Regions from separate parts of the Sphingomonas sp. 4RDLI-65 genome, predicted to be linked through region 2. Evidence: riboswitches for the same ligand, from Rfam matches in the RefSeq annotation. Region 2 holds a riboswitch; the other holds the start of a gene.
What was found. Region 2 has a riboswitch for cobalamin ahead of VH567_RS00925 (HoxN/HupN/NixA family nickel/cobalt transporter). Riboswitches for the same ligand answer to the same signal wherever they lie in the genome.

Region 1 (7,163 bases), on a different contig from region 2:
CGTACGCGGCAACAACCGACGGCGCAGCGCGGTGCCGCGGCTGGCGCGTTCGGGGGCGATCACGATCGCGGGGGGCTGCGTCACGATCGTCTCCGCCGAGAGCGTGCCGGTATGCGTCAAGCCGTAGCTCGCGGCGGCGTTGCGGAAGCCAACACGCGTCATCATCTCGTTCAGCAACGTGCTCCCCCCGGTTGCGAGATCGCCGCTGATATAGAGCAACGCGCTCGGCGACAGTCCATCCGTCCGACTCCAGCGCGCCACCGCGCGATCGATATCGGCGTTGATCCGCACGCCACCCGCGGGCGCACCGACCGCGTCGGCGATCTGCTTCACCTGTGCCTGGCTCTCCGCGATCGAGTCCGGGATACCGAGCAGCAGCGTCTTCAGCCCGGCCCGCGCGTAGGCCGCCTGGGTCGCCGGCGGCGTATACGTGCTGGCGATGACGAGATCGGGGTGGAGCGCGATCACCTCCTCGGCGGTCCCGGCGATTCCGCGAAACCGACGCGCGACGTCGAGCGGGATCGAGGTCGCGGACGGATCTTGCGAATAATGGCTGATCCCGGCGATCCGCGATGCGGGCAGGATCCGGACCAGCACCGAATCCACGCACGGATTGGTCGAGACGATCCCCCCGCCACCGCCCGCTCCGGGGGATTGCGCGCAGCCCCCGAGCAGGAGCGCGAGGAGGATCGGCCTTCGCCTCACTTCAGCCGCAACCGCACGCCGCCATACGCCGCGCGACCGTAATTGCCGTAGCCCGCGACCGTCTCGTACCGCGAGTCGGTGAGGTTATCGACGCGGCCGTACAGTGCGATCTGGTCGGTGATCGGCATTTCCGCGCGGACGCCCGCCAGCGCATAGCCGTCGAGCCGCACGGTGTTGGCGGCGTCGTCGAAGCTGTCGCCGACCATCGTCACGGTACCGCCGACCGACAGTCCGAACGCGAACCGGTAATCGGCGTCGACGCTCGCAGTCTGCTTGGGACGGCGCGCGAGATCGTTGCCGAAATCGCTACCGATCGTGCGGTTCTCGGTGTCGATATAGCTGTAGTTCGCGGTCAGCGTCAGCGCGTCGACCGGGCGCAAGGCCAAGGTGAACTCGACGCCGTCCGCCTCGGCGCGGGCAATGTTGTCGTAGACGCCGAACGGGCGGTCGACGCAGATCGAACCGGCGGTCGTCTGCTCTGCAGGGCTGCAATCGCGGAAGTCGATCTGGTTGCGCGTCCGGCGGTTGAAATAGGTCACGCCTGCGCGGACCCGGTTGGCGAGGAACGCCTGCTCGACACCGACGTCGAAGTTGCGCGCGGTCTCCGGATCGAGGCCGCGATTCCCGTAGTCGGAGAAGAGCTGGTACAACGTCGGCGCCTTGAAGCCTTCGCCGTAGCTCGCGCGGACGGTGGTGCCGGTGCGCAGCGCCAGCGCGGCGTTTGCGCCGAACGTCGTGTGGCTGCCGAAATCGTCGTGATCGTCGTTGCGGACGCCGCCGGTGATCGTGAGGATGTCGAGCGGCTTGACGATCAGCTGGCCGTAAACGCTGTTGATGCCGGTATCCGCGAAGGTGAAGCCGTCGTTGAAGCGGCTGTTCTCGCGCTCGACTCCGGCGACCACGCGGACCTGGTCGAACGGGCGGAAGTCGCCCTGGTATTCGTAGCGTTCGCTGCGGCCGCGGCCGATGAAGGTCGGATCGCTGCCGAAGCTCGGGTCGTAATTGTCGCGGTTGATGTCGGCGATCGTGAACGCGACGCGGTTGTTGATCCGACCGTCAGCGAAGTTCGCGTGCAGCCCGGCATAGCCGTAAGCCTCGCGCGTCTTCGAATATTCGGGCGTGTCGGCGAGCACGTAATCGGGGGCCGGGAAGCCGTCGATCTCGACGCGGCTGTCGGCGAAATAGCCGCGCAGGTCGAGGCCGATGCCTGGTGCGAACTCGACGCCCACCCGTCCGGTTGCGCCATATTGGCGATAGCCGTCGCGCTCGGTGCCGCTGGCGGCGGACGAGATGCCGTCGGTGCGCAGATAGCCGCCGGTCAGCGAGCCCGATACCGGCCCGGACTTACCCGACACGCCTGCGCTCGCGAACACGCTGTCGGCATAGCCATATTCGGCGTTGGCGCGAGCTTGCACGCCTTCGGTCGGTGCGGCGGTGATGATGTTGACGACGCCGCCGATCGCCTGGCTGCCCCACGGCACCGAGTTCGGGCCGCGCAACACCTCGATCCGCTCGACCGAGCTCGACAGCAGATTGCCGAAGTTGAAGCCACCGCCGGTCGACGACGGATCGTTGACGCGGACGCCGTCGATCACGACGAGCGTCTGGTCCGCCTCTGCACCGCGGATGCGGACGCTGGTCAGCGCGCCGACGGTGCCGTTGCGCGTGACGGTGACACCGGGCGTGGTCGCGAGCAGATCGGAGACGACAACGGTCTGGCGGCGCTCGATCTCGGCGCGGTCGATGACGGTGATGGCCTGGCCGATCTCGCTGGCGGGCTGTGCGACGCGGCTCGCAGTGACGACGAGTTCGGGAGCATCGGTATCGGGGATGGTCTGGGCATAAGCAGGCGCTGCGATCGCCGCGGCGCCGAGTAGAAGGAAGAACTTCGTCATGGGGTACGTCCTGGCAGAACCGCCCACGACCATTCGGGAGCGGCAGACGTCTCTCGCTCGAGGAAGCCCGGCTGAACCGGAGCACTCGTCCGCGCCGGAGCACCCGCCCGCGCAGTGGATCGACCGTGAAAGGCAGGTTTCCTGGCTTCCGGGTCGCCGCGCCCACCCCGCCTTCCCAGGTCGAAACCCAGTGGCATATCGGGGTGGCCGCTATCCGGTCACAGTTGCGGGTACAGCGCCGGTCTTGCGGATTTGGATCGTGACGACCCGGCCCGCGCACCGACTTCCCTTTTGATCCCGTCGCCGGGACCCTTCACGAGAGCGGCATTAGTCGCGCGTCGTGCACGGGTCAACGCGGGGAACGCTCTACAGTCGTTCCCGCCAAGGGGGTGCGCTGGGGTAAGCTGGCTCACCGTCCACAGCGCGACCCCGGCGGAGGCCGGGGCCCAGTTGGCAAGGTCACAGTAACGAAGGACCGCGCTTAGTTAGCGACGTTCCCCAACTGGGCCCCGGCCTCCGCCGGGGTGGTGGCGTGTTGGTCAGGACGTCGCTTTCCCTTCCTTGTTCTCCCGCGAAGGCGGGAGCCCAGACTGGATCCCCGCCTTCGCGGGGAAACACGCTGTCTTCGTTTCCCTCAATGGAGAAGTATCACCGAAGCCCGTACCGCAACCCCACCCAGATCGTCCGCGGCGTGGCCCGTTCGACTATGTTCGCGCCACTGATCCCCGCCTCGATGCGCTCGCCGAACAAATTCTCCCCGCGGACCTCGGCCACCAGCGACCGCATGATCGGCAGCGCGGCATACGCATCCAGCGTCGTCGCGGCCCCAAGCACCCGCGTATTCTGATCGTCGTCGAACTGCCGACCGATATGCCGCACGGTCAGCGACAGCGCCGCCGCATCGTGCCGCCAGTCGACCGTTCCCGACACCTGGTCACGCGGGGTCTGCGCCGGTTGCAAGCCGTCCAGAGCGGCGGTGATCCCCGAACCCTCGACCTTCGAGTTCGTGTGCGACCACGATGCTTGCACGCCCAGCGGACCCGGCCGATACGCCGCATCCAGTTCGAACCCATGCGCGCGGATCGCATCGAGATTCTGGCGGACGCGGTAGGTCGCGACCCCCGGCAGCACCTGCGGCGGGTTGGTCGTTGTGACGTTGGCGATCGCATCCTTCAGCCGGTTGTAGAAATAGGTCGCGGCAATGCTGACCCCCGGCGCAGGCGTCAGGGTGACGCCACCCTCGACCCCGGTCAGCCGCTCCGGCGATAGCAACGCGTTCGCCGCAGTCGCATCGTTGCCGACACGGAACGGCCGATACAGTTCGTTGAGTGTCGGCAGTCGCCAGCCCCGATACCCGGCAGCGCGCAGCGTAATCGCTTCGACCGGCTGATACGCCACGCCCGCCCGACCGGTCGTCTCGCTGCCATCGCGATCCGCATAGCGCAGATTGGTCAGCGCCGCCCCGCCGGCCAGCGGCCGTTCCGTCAGATAGCCGCCATCGATCGACCACCAGTCGACCCGTCCGCCAAGGCTGAAGGTGAAGTCGCCCGCCACGAGGCTCCCATCCGCGAAGACACCGGTCGTCGTGGTGCCGCCGCCAGCCTCGCGCCGCCGCGTCGGCGCCGCGTTGACGAACGTATAGAGTTCCTGCGTCTTGCCGCTCACGTCGCGGATATCCGCCCCCAGCCTCAGCGTGATGCTCTCGCCGAGCGGCGGCGCGATCTCGATCCGTCCGCCCAGCCCGGTGGCAGGCGTATTATACTGGTTCAACGACTGGATCGCGGTCGTCCGCGCGGCATTGATGCTGTTGAAGCTGCTCGCGAACGCCCGTGTCTGCAGATACGCCAGCGCCGAATACCCCCAACGCCCGCGCCCGATCAACCGGACGCTCGCATCCGCCCCCTCGCTCTTGTTGTCGGTAAAGTCGCTTCCCCGGTCGCGCCGATCGGTGAATGCGCTCGCATTCATCTGCAATTCGGTCTTCGCGCCGATCCCGACAACGGTCCGCAGCGCGCCCGACGCCTGCTCATACGGCGCGGCCCGATCGACGATCCCGCGGCTCTCCTCGACGGTCGGCGTAAAGCCATCCCCGCGCGCGTAAGCCCCCGACAAAGTCGCGAACCCCGACCCGCGTACCAGCGCCGCCGAGCCCTGCGCGTCGACCGAATCGCGGCTGCCATAAGCGACGCTGCCCTGGAACGGCGTCAGTTGATCGGGCGTCGCGCTCTCTAGTTCGACCGTCCCGGCCAGCGCGCCCGGTCCCTGATATCCACTGCCACCACCCCGCGTCACGCGGATGCGCCCGAGCCGCCCCGTCGCATAGGCCGGAAACGCGACCCAGCCGCCGAACGGGTCCGCCTGCGGCACGCCGTCGAAGATCAGCAGCGCGCGACTGGAGGCATTGCCGCCGATCCCGCGCAGCGAAATGCCCTGGCTGGTCGGGTTGGCGCTACGCGAGTCCGACCGCCGGAACTGCTGCAATCCGGCGACGTCGGCGAGCACGCTCTCCAGCCGATTGCTTGCATTCGCCTGGATCCGGTCACGCTCGATCGTGACGATATCATAGGCCCGATCGCCCGGCGCATCCGCCAACCCGCGCCCGGTGACGACGATCTCGGGCGCAGGCTCGGCAGATGGCGTGGCGGGCGGCGTGGCGGGCGATTGCGCCGAGACCGCGGTCGAGGACAAAAGGAGGGCGAGCATGGAGGCGGTTCGAATCATGCGCGGCGCATGCCAGCTTTCGCATTTTTTTCAAAAGCTTCGAATGGTCGGAATGCGACGTGTTGGGCGATGTCGTGAACGGGAAATAGGTCGTCGCGTCGTTGTCGCGCGCGGCGCGGCGCAACTGGCCGACCTTTGACGAGATGGCGAATTCGCCGCGTGCTTGCTGGCGAGCAAGCACCCGAAGTGGCGTTCGGCCAGGCCGAAATCGGTAGGCGGACGATAGCACCGTTGTACCATAGCGCGCGCCTCTCAGAGTCCTTCGAGGTGCTTAACTCTGAAACGAAGCAGTTCTTCCCGAACGCCAGAACGATGCCGACAGGCGGGGATGCCACCCCGCCCGCCGTCCATAGATCAGCCGCCTATCGATCAGGCAAGCGTCAGGCCGACATCGACATTGCCGCGCGTCGCGTTCGAATACGGGCAGATGTCGTGCGCCGCATCGACCAGCGTCTGTGCCTGCTCCCGATCGAGCCCGGGAAGCGTGACGGTCAGGTCGGTGGTGATGCCGAAACCACCCGCAGCGCGCGGGCCGATGCCGACCTTGGCGGTGACCGCGACGTCGTCGGGCACCTTCACCTTCAGCTGCTGCCCCGCGACCTTCAGCGCGCCGATGAAGCAGGCGGAGTAACCCGCCGCGAACAGCTGCTCGGGATTGCTGCCGTCACCGCCCGCACCGCCGAGTTCCTTCGGCGTCGACAACGCGACGTCGAATCGGCCGTCCTCGGATCTGGCATGGCCGTCACGCCCTCCGGTTGCGGTGGCGGTTGTGGTGTACTTGACGTCGATCGACATTACATATCTCCATAACGTTTATTGCGATAAGATATTTAGGAAGAGAGTGGCGGCCTGTCCAGCATTAGTTTGCCGCGATAAGCATTATCGTGCTATTGCGAGTGCGAAGGAGTTCTGCCGTGCCCACCCCCCTGCCGCTGGACGACCAGCTCTGCTTTTCGCTGTACGCCGCGACGATCGCGATCAATCGCGCCTACAAGCCTGTGCTCGACCGGCTCGGCATCACCTATCCGCAGTTTCTCGTTCTCCAGACGCTCAACGAGACCGACGATGGCCGGTCGATCGGCGCGATCGCCGACCGGCTCGCGCTCGAACCCAGCACGATCACTCCGCTCGCCAAGCGGCTCGAAGCCGCCGGGCTCGTCACTCGCATCCGCAATCCCGCGGACGAACGCCAGGTCCGCGTTCGCCTGACGGAAGCGGGCAAGGCATGCTGGGCGGAAACCGGCTGCCTCGGCGCACTGATGGTCGAGCGTACCGGCATGACGCCCGATCGGCTGGCAGCGCTGAATGCCGAAGTGGCCGCGCTGCGCCGTGCGCTGGCGGGCGAACGGAGCGTCACGCAGTGACCGCGTTACGCTGAAGCCACCCAAGATACGCGCGGCGTTGTTCTAAGCGTAGCTGGCATACCGCGACGCGAGGTCGCGGATCGCGGTCACGATCGCCAGCGTCTGGGGTAGATCGAACACGTCGCTCACCCCGTTCGGCGTCGCGTCGGCAAAGGGCGGGTTGGTGAGGATCATCGTATAGGCGCCGGCATCATCGCCCGGCGGATGAACAACAGATAGGTGAGCTGTTCGACGCCGGTCAGCGGGTTCGATACGCCTCCCGACCACATCGCATCGCGCAGCTTGTCGACCTGGCTGCAGATTTCACGGTTCAACACGGCAGTACCCCTTGGCCGTGTGTTGGCCGTGTGCGCCAGCCAATCGCTGTTCCAAGCTGTCCAGGCAAACCTTCGCGACCACCGCGCGGCAGATTGCCCGAAGACGGACGGCGCGATCGCGGATCAAATGACGGGACAGGAACGGTAGACCATGGAAACCG
Region 2 (7,163 bases):
CCGTTCGGCGGCGGCGCGCACATGTGCATTGGGCTGCATTTCGCGACGATGCAGATGCGGCTGCTGATCGCGCATCTGCTTACGCGCTACCGGATCGAGGCGGCGGCGGGCAGCGGTGATGCTTGGCAGGTGTTCCCGATCCCGCGCCCAAAGGATGGTTTGCCGGTGACGTTCGTGCCGCTTGCCTCCACGTGATAATGTGTCATCGTGCCGCGGTTCATTCGAAGGAGCCGTTCGTTGCGCTTGACCCTTGCTCTCCTCCTGCTCGCGGCGACGCCGGCCTTTGCCCAGCAACAGCCGGTTGCTCCCGTACCCGACGGCTCGACGCGCAGCTTCACCGGGAGCGACCTGTTCGGCCTGACGATCGCCGCCGATCCGCAGATCAGCCCGGACGGCAAGACGATCGTCTATGTCCGCCGCACCGGCGACGTGATGACCGACAAGATGCAGTCGTCGCTCTGGCTGATCGACGTCGCGAGCGGTCGGCAGACGCCGTTCGCCACCGATGGCAGCAGCCCGCGCTGGTCGCCCGATGGTGCGCGGATCGCCTATGCCGCGCGCGACGGCGAGGGATCGCAGTTGTTCGTCCGCTGGATCGGCGGTGCGCAGAGTGCGCGCGTGACGAGTTTCCCCGGTGATCCGCAGGCGCTCGCCTGGTCGCCGGACGGGACCAAGCTCGCCTATATCGCGACGGTGGCGGGCGAGGGGACCAAGCTCGGCACGCAGCCACCCAAGCCCGAGGGCGCGAAATGGGCTGAGCCGCTGACGATCATCGATAGGGTCAATTACCGCAACGACGGGCCGGGCTATGTGAAGCCGGGCTACGACCATCTGTTCGTGGTCGGTGCCGACGGGGGCGCGGCCCGGCAGCTCACATATGGGAAGTTCGACGATGGCGGTCCGTTGTCGTGGACGCCCGATGGCCGCAGCATCGTCTTCGCCGCGATCCGTGGCCCCGCCGCCGATCGCCAGGTGATGAATTCTGACGTGATCGCGGTCGATGCGGCGAGCGGCACGATGCGAACCCTCACGACGCGCGACGGTCCCGATGCCCAGCCGCGCGTGTCGCCGGATGGGTCGAAAATCGCGTGGCTCGGCTTCGACGACAAGCGCCGCAGCTATGAGAACACGCAGCTCTATGTCGGCGACCGCGACGCCGCCTCGCCGCGCTCGCTGACCGCCACGCTCGACCGTGCGATCGAGGACGCGGTGTGGTCCGCCGACGGCCGCAGCCTGTATGCGAGCTACGACGACCGCGGCCAGCGCCGCGTTGCGCGCGTCGGTGTCGATGGCCGCGTCACGCCGTTGATCGACAATGTCGCGGGCGGCGGGCTCGATCGGCCCTATACCGGCGGCGAGTTCTCGGTCTCGAAGGGCGGCACGATCGCCTATACCGGTGGTGATGCGAGCGCACCTGCCGACGTCTGGGTGCTGGCAGGTGGCAAGCCGCGCCGTCTGACGACGCTCAACGCGGTGCTGGCCGGATCGAAGGCGCTCGCACAGGTGCGCAAGATCGCGGTGACCGCGCCCGATGGTCGCCCGATCGACGCATGGCTCGCCACCCCGCCGGGACGCGTCGCGGGGCAGCGCGTGCCGCTGATCCTCGAGATCCACGGCGGACCCAACGCCGCCTACGGCCCCGGCTTCGCGACCGACATGCAGCTCTACGCTGCGGCCGGCTATGCGGTGCTCTGGACTAACCCGCGGGGCTCGACCTCCTATGGAGCCGAGTTCGCCAACCTGATCGACAAGACCTATCCCGCCGCGGATTACGACGACCTGATCGCCTCGGTCGACGCGGCGATCGCGGAGGGCACGGCCGATCCCGACAATCTGTTCGTGACCGGCGGATCGGGTGGCGGGCTGCTGACCGCGTGGATCATCGGCAAGACCGACCGGTTCAAGGCCGCCGCGACGCAGAAGCCGGTGATCAACTGGATCAGCGAGGCGCTGACGATGGACAACACGCTGTTCACCTCGCGCTATTGGTTCACCAAGCTGCCGTGGGAGGATCCGATGAGCTATTGGAATCGCTCGCCGCTGAGCATCGTCGGCAACGTCAAGACGCCGACCCTGGTGGTGGTCGGTGGCGACGATTACCGGACGCCGGTGAGCGAATCCGAGCAATATTATGCAGCGCTCCAGATTCGCGGCGTGCCGACCGCGCTGGTGAAGGTGCCGGGCGCAAGCCACGGTGGCCTCGCCGCACGCCCGTCGCAATCGGCGGCAAAGGCGTCGGCGATCATCGCCTGGTTCGATCGATACCGGAAGCCGGCCACAGCAATGGCGGCAGAAACACAGGGAGCAGCACGATGACGATACGGTATATGATGCTGGCCGGCGTGGCGCTGGTCTCGACGGCGGCTGTCGCGCAGGTCCAGCCTCCGCGCGTGGCGAAGAAGCCGTTCCAGGTGACGTCGCCCAACGGCGCGCGCGAGGACGATTATTACTGGCTGCGCGACGATACGCGGAAGAACCCCGAGATGCTTGCCTATCTCGCCGCGGAGAACGCCTATGCCGATGCGCAACTTGCCTCGCTGAAGCCGCTCCAGGCCAAGCTGTACGAAGAGACCGTCTCGCATATCAAGCAGGACGACAGCTCGGTCCCGTATGCGAAGGACGGCTATTATTACGGCTCGCGGTTCCAGACCGGCGCGGATTACCCGATCCTGGAACGCCGCAAGGGCAGCCGCACCGCGCCTGCCGAAACGCTGTTCGACGAACCGGCGATGGCGAAGGGCCACAGCTTCTTCGCGCTGAGCGACTGGGCGGTGAGCCCCGACAACGCCCGCGTCGCCTGGGCCGAGGATACCGTCGGGCGGCGCCAATATGTGCTCAAGGTGAAGGACCTCGCGACCGGCGCGACGATCGCTGACACCGTGTCGAACATCGAGCCCAACGTCGTCTGGGCCGACGACAACAAGACGGTGCTCTATGTCGAGAAGGACCCGGTCACGCTGCGGGGGTACCGCGTGAAGGCGCATGTCCTCGGTACGCCCGTGGCGAGCGATCGGCTGTTGTACGAGGAGAAGGACGACACCTATTCGATGGAGGTCTCACGCACCGCCGACGACAAGTTCGTCTGCATCGGCGTGAGTAGCACGGTCAGCGACGAGCAACGCTGCGCACCCGCCGTGGCACCGACCAGCTTCACGATCGTCGCACCGCGGGCGCGCGAGTTCCGTTATAGCGCGGATCATATCGGCAATCGGTGGATCATCCGCACCAACAAGGACGCGAAGAACTACAAGCTCGTCACCGTCGCCGACGCCGATCTGGCCAAGGGCATTGCGGCGTGGCGCGACCTGACGCCGGCCAGCGACACCGTCTTCATCGAGGGGTTCAAGCCGTTCGACGGGTTCGTTGCGATCGACCAGCGCGAGGGCGGCAACCGGATGATCCGGGTGCTGAGCGATGCGGGCAAGTCGACCGCGGTGACCGCTGACGAACCCGCCTATCGCATGTCGCTCGACGTCAACGAGGAGACTGCGACGCCGTGGGTCCGCTACACCTACGGCTCGCTCGTCACGCCTACCACCACGTATGAGGTCAACGCGAAGACCGGCGAGCGCCGTGTATTGAAGGTTGCGCCAGTGCCGGGCTACGACCCCGCGAAATACGTAACAGAACGGGTCTGGGCACCCGCGAGAGACGGCACGCGGATTCCCGTGTCGCTGGTCTACGCCAAGGGCACCAAGCGCGACGGCACCGCGCCGCTCTTCCAATACGCCTATGGCAGCTACGGCATTTCGAGCGACCCCGCCGTCGATCCCGGCCGGATCGGCCTGCTCGACCGCGGAATGGTCTATGCGATCGCGCATATCCGCGGCGGGCAGGAGATGGGGCGCGGCTGGTATGACGACGGGCATCTGCTCAACAAGAAGAACAGCTTCACCGACTTCATCGACGTCACCCGCTATCTCGTCGCGCAGAAATACGCCGCCAAGGACCGCGTCGCGGCGATGGGCGGCAGCGCGGGCGGGCTGCTGATGGGCGGCGTCGCGAACATGGCGCCGGCCGACTACAAGCTCATCATCGCGCAGGTGCCGTTCGTCGACGTGGTTACGACGATGCTCGACGCGTCGATCCCGCTGACGACCTTCGAGTACGACGAATGGGGCAATCCCGCGCAGAAGGCGTCCTACGATTACATGCTGAGCTATTCGCCATACGACAACGTCGAGGCGAAGGCGTATCCGGCGCTGTATGTCGGCACCGGGCTATGGGACAGCCAGGTGCAATATTACGAACCGACCAAGTGGGTCGCCAAGCTCCGCGAACTGAAGACCGACACCAACCCGCTGCTGTTCCGCGTCAACATGGAGGCGGGCCATGGCGGCAAGTCGGGGCGCTTCGAGCGCTATCGTCAGAATTCGGAATGGCAGGCGTTCATGCTGCAACAACTCGGCATCGCGAAATAGCACGCCCGTTGGCACGCGACCGAAAGCAGGGTACCGATCGCGCAGGATGCGGCTTCCAGCCGTTTCCCGTGATCGCGTCGGTGCCCGGAAGGGCTTGATTGGGAATGCGGTGCGGACGGTTCGCCGTCCTATGCCGCGGCTGTCCCTGCAACTGTAAGCGGCGAGCGAGACGCACGAGCCCTCTCCGCGAGGGCAGCCACTGGGCCGCAAAGCCTGGGAAGGCGTGCATCGAGCAACGACCCGTGAGCCAGGAGACCTGCCGGCGTCTGGTCGCTCTTGTCCCGGTCCAGGGGGTGGCCGAGGCACGGTGAACGCCGCCTGCGTGACACTGGCTGAGCGACGACCATGTGGCGGGGGCCGCATCGGCGTCGTGCGTCGGCCGCTCATGGCGTCCGGTCGTCGTATGTCCCGGCCGTTCGCGGCAGGCCCCGGTCCTCGTCGGACGCTGCGGGGTTTGTGCATGACGACTACAACACGTGAAAGACCGGTGGGGGTTTCGACCCGCAAGCGCATCGGCTGGCTGTTCGCAGGCCTGGTCGCGGCCAATATCGCCGCCTGGGGCTGGGCGTTCTCGCTGTTCCACGCGCAACCGCTGATGCTGGGCACCGCGCTGCTCGCTTGGGGGCTGGGCCTGCGCCACGCAGTCGACGCGGACCACATCGCCGCGATCGACAACGTGACGCGCAAGCTCATGCAGGACGGCCAGCGCCCGATCGCGGTCGGCTTCTGGTTCGCGATCGGCCATTCGGGGATCGTGCTGATCGCGGCGGTCGCGATCGCGCTGACCGCCAGCGCATTGTCGCAGTTCGAGGCGTTCAAGCAGGTCGGCGGCGTGATCGCGACCGTCATCTCGGCCGTGTTCCTGTTCACGATCGCGGCGATGAACCTGATCATCTTCCGCTCGGTCTGGCGCACCTTCGGCCATGTCCGCGGCGGTGGGACCTATGTCGAGGAGGATCTCGACCTGCTGCTCGGCAACCGCGGGCTCCTTGCCCGGCTGTTCCGCCCGATGTTCCGGCTCGTCACGCGCAGCTGGCACATGGCGCCGCTCGGCTTCCTGTTCGGGTTGGGGTTCGACACCGCGACCGAAGTCGCGATCCTCGGCCTCTCCGCGAGCCAGGCTGCCGACGGTCTCTCGATCGGCGTCGTGCTCGTGCTCCCGGTGCTGTTCGCGACCGGCATGGCGCTGGTCGACACGGCAGACGGCGTCGTCATGCTCGGCGCGTACGAATGGGCGTTCGTGAAGCCGATCCGCAAGCTCTACTACAACATCACCATCACGCTGATCTCCGCCATCGTCGCGATCGCTATCGGCGGCATCGAGACGCTCGCGCTGCTTGGCGCAAAGCTGGGCCTGACCGGCGGCATCTGGGACGCCGCGTCGACACTCGGCGAGAACTTCAACGGCCTCGGCTTCGCGATCATCGGCCTGTTCGTCCTCTGCTGGGTGCTGAGCTTCGCGATCTACCGCTGGAAACGCTTCGACGAGATCGAAGTCGTGCACGGATAGCTGGCGGCGTGCCGGAAAGTCCTCTAACCCACCCCCGAGGCTCGGTTGTACCGAACCTCACAGATCGCGCCGGTGCCCGAAAGGGCTTGAATGGGAATGCGGTGCGGGAGGCTTCCTCGCAATGCCGCGGCTGTCCCTGCAACTGTAAGCGGTGAGCGAGACGCACACGTCCTTCGTTTCGGAGGGCAGCCACTGGGTGCAAACCTGGGAAGGCGTACGTCGAGCCTCGACCCGCGAGCCAGGAGACCTGCCAGCGTAACGGTCGCTCTTGCCTTGATCCAGGGGATGGTCGCGGCACGGTTCTCCGTCTGAGCGACGAACGCGTGCGGCCGAAAGGTCGCGCGTGCGTGTGCTCGAAGGAGAAGTAGAATGTCCGACCGTTCGCCCAATCTGGCCAAGGTCCCCGTCACCATCGTCACCGGCTTCCTGGGCGCCGGCAAGACCACGCTGATCAGCCACCTGATCCGCAACGCCAACGGCCGCCGTCTTGCGGTCGTCGTCAACGAATTCGGCACGCTCGGCATCGACGGCGACATCCTCAAGGGCTGCGCGATCCCCGATTGCCCCGCCGAGAACGTCGTCGAACTCGCCAATGGCTGCATCTGCTGCACCGTCGCCGACGACTTCATCCCGACCGTCGAGACACTGCTCGCACTCGACCCGCGCCCCGACCACATCCTGATCGAGACGTCCGGCCTTGCGCTGCCCAAGCCATTGCTCAAGGCGTTCGACTGGCCCGCGATCCGCTCGCGCATCACCGTCGACGGCGTCATCGCGCTCGCCGATGCCGAGGCAGTCGCCGCCGGGCGTTTCGCCCCAGACGTCGCCGCGCTCGACGCCCAGCGCGCCGCTGACCCCAGCGTTGATCACGAGACGCCTTTGTCGGAGGTGTTCGAGGACCAGCTCGCCTGCGCCGATCTCGTGCTCCTGACGAAGGTCGATCTCGCCGGTCCCGAAGGCGTCGCCAAGGCGCGCGCCGTCATCGCCGCCGAGTCCGCACGTCCCCTCCCGGTCATCGACCTCACCGACGGCATCATCGATCCCCGCGTGATCCTGGGCCTCAACGCCGCCGCCGAGGACGACATCGCCAGTCGCCCCTCGCATCACGACGGCGAGGACGATCACGAGCATGACGATTTCGACAGCGTCGTCGTCGAGTTGGGCGAGATCGCCGACCCCGCCGCCCTCACCGCGAAGATCGAAGCGCTCGCCCGCAGCGCCGACATCCTCCG

Region 1: it holds a riboswitch for cobalamin, as region 2 does, so the genes downstream of both, VH567_RS13745 (TonB-dependent receptor plug domain-containing protein) here and VH567_RS00925 (HoxN/HupN/NixA family nickel/cobalt transporter) in region 2, are expected to answer to the same signal.

The regions. Positions count from the first base shown of each region.
Region 1 is NZ_JBCEBT010000006.1:34,522-41,684, forward strand. Features, by position in the region: gene VH567_RS13740 (ABC transporter substrate-binding protein) at 1-705, opposite strand, end outside; gene VH567_RS13745 (TonB-dependent receptor plug domain-containing protein) at 702-2,600, opposite strand; cobalamin riboswitch at 2,715-2,929, opposite strand; gene VH567_RS13750 (TonB-dependent receptor) at 3,249-5,303, opposite strand; gene VH567_RS13755 (organic hydroperoxide resistance protein) at 5,691-6,116, opposite strand; gene VH567_RS13760 (MarR family winged helix-turn-helix transcriptional regulator) at 6,236-6,685, shown strand; gene VH567_RS13765 (hypothetical protein) at 6,728-6,859, opposite strand; gene VH567_RS13770 (hypothetical protein) at 6,856-7,002, opposite strand.
Region 2 is NZ_JBCEBT010000001.1:234,458-241,620, reverse strand. Features, by position in the region: gene VH567_RS00940 (cytochrome P450) at 1-195, shown strand, start outside; gene VH567_RS00935 (prolyl oligopeptidase family serine peptidase) at 238-2,316, shown strand; gene VH567_RS00930 (S9 family peptidase) at 2,313-4,421, shown strand; cobalamin riboswitch at 4,483-4,699, shown strand; gene VH567_RS00925 (HoxN/HupN/NixA family nickel/cobalt transporter) at 4,882-5,931, shown strand; cobalamin riboswitch at 5,985-6,200, shown strand; gene cobW (cobalamin biosynthesis protein CobW) at 6,301-7,163, shown strand, end outside.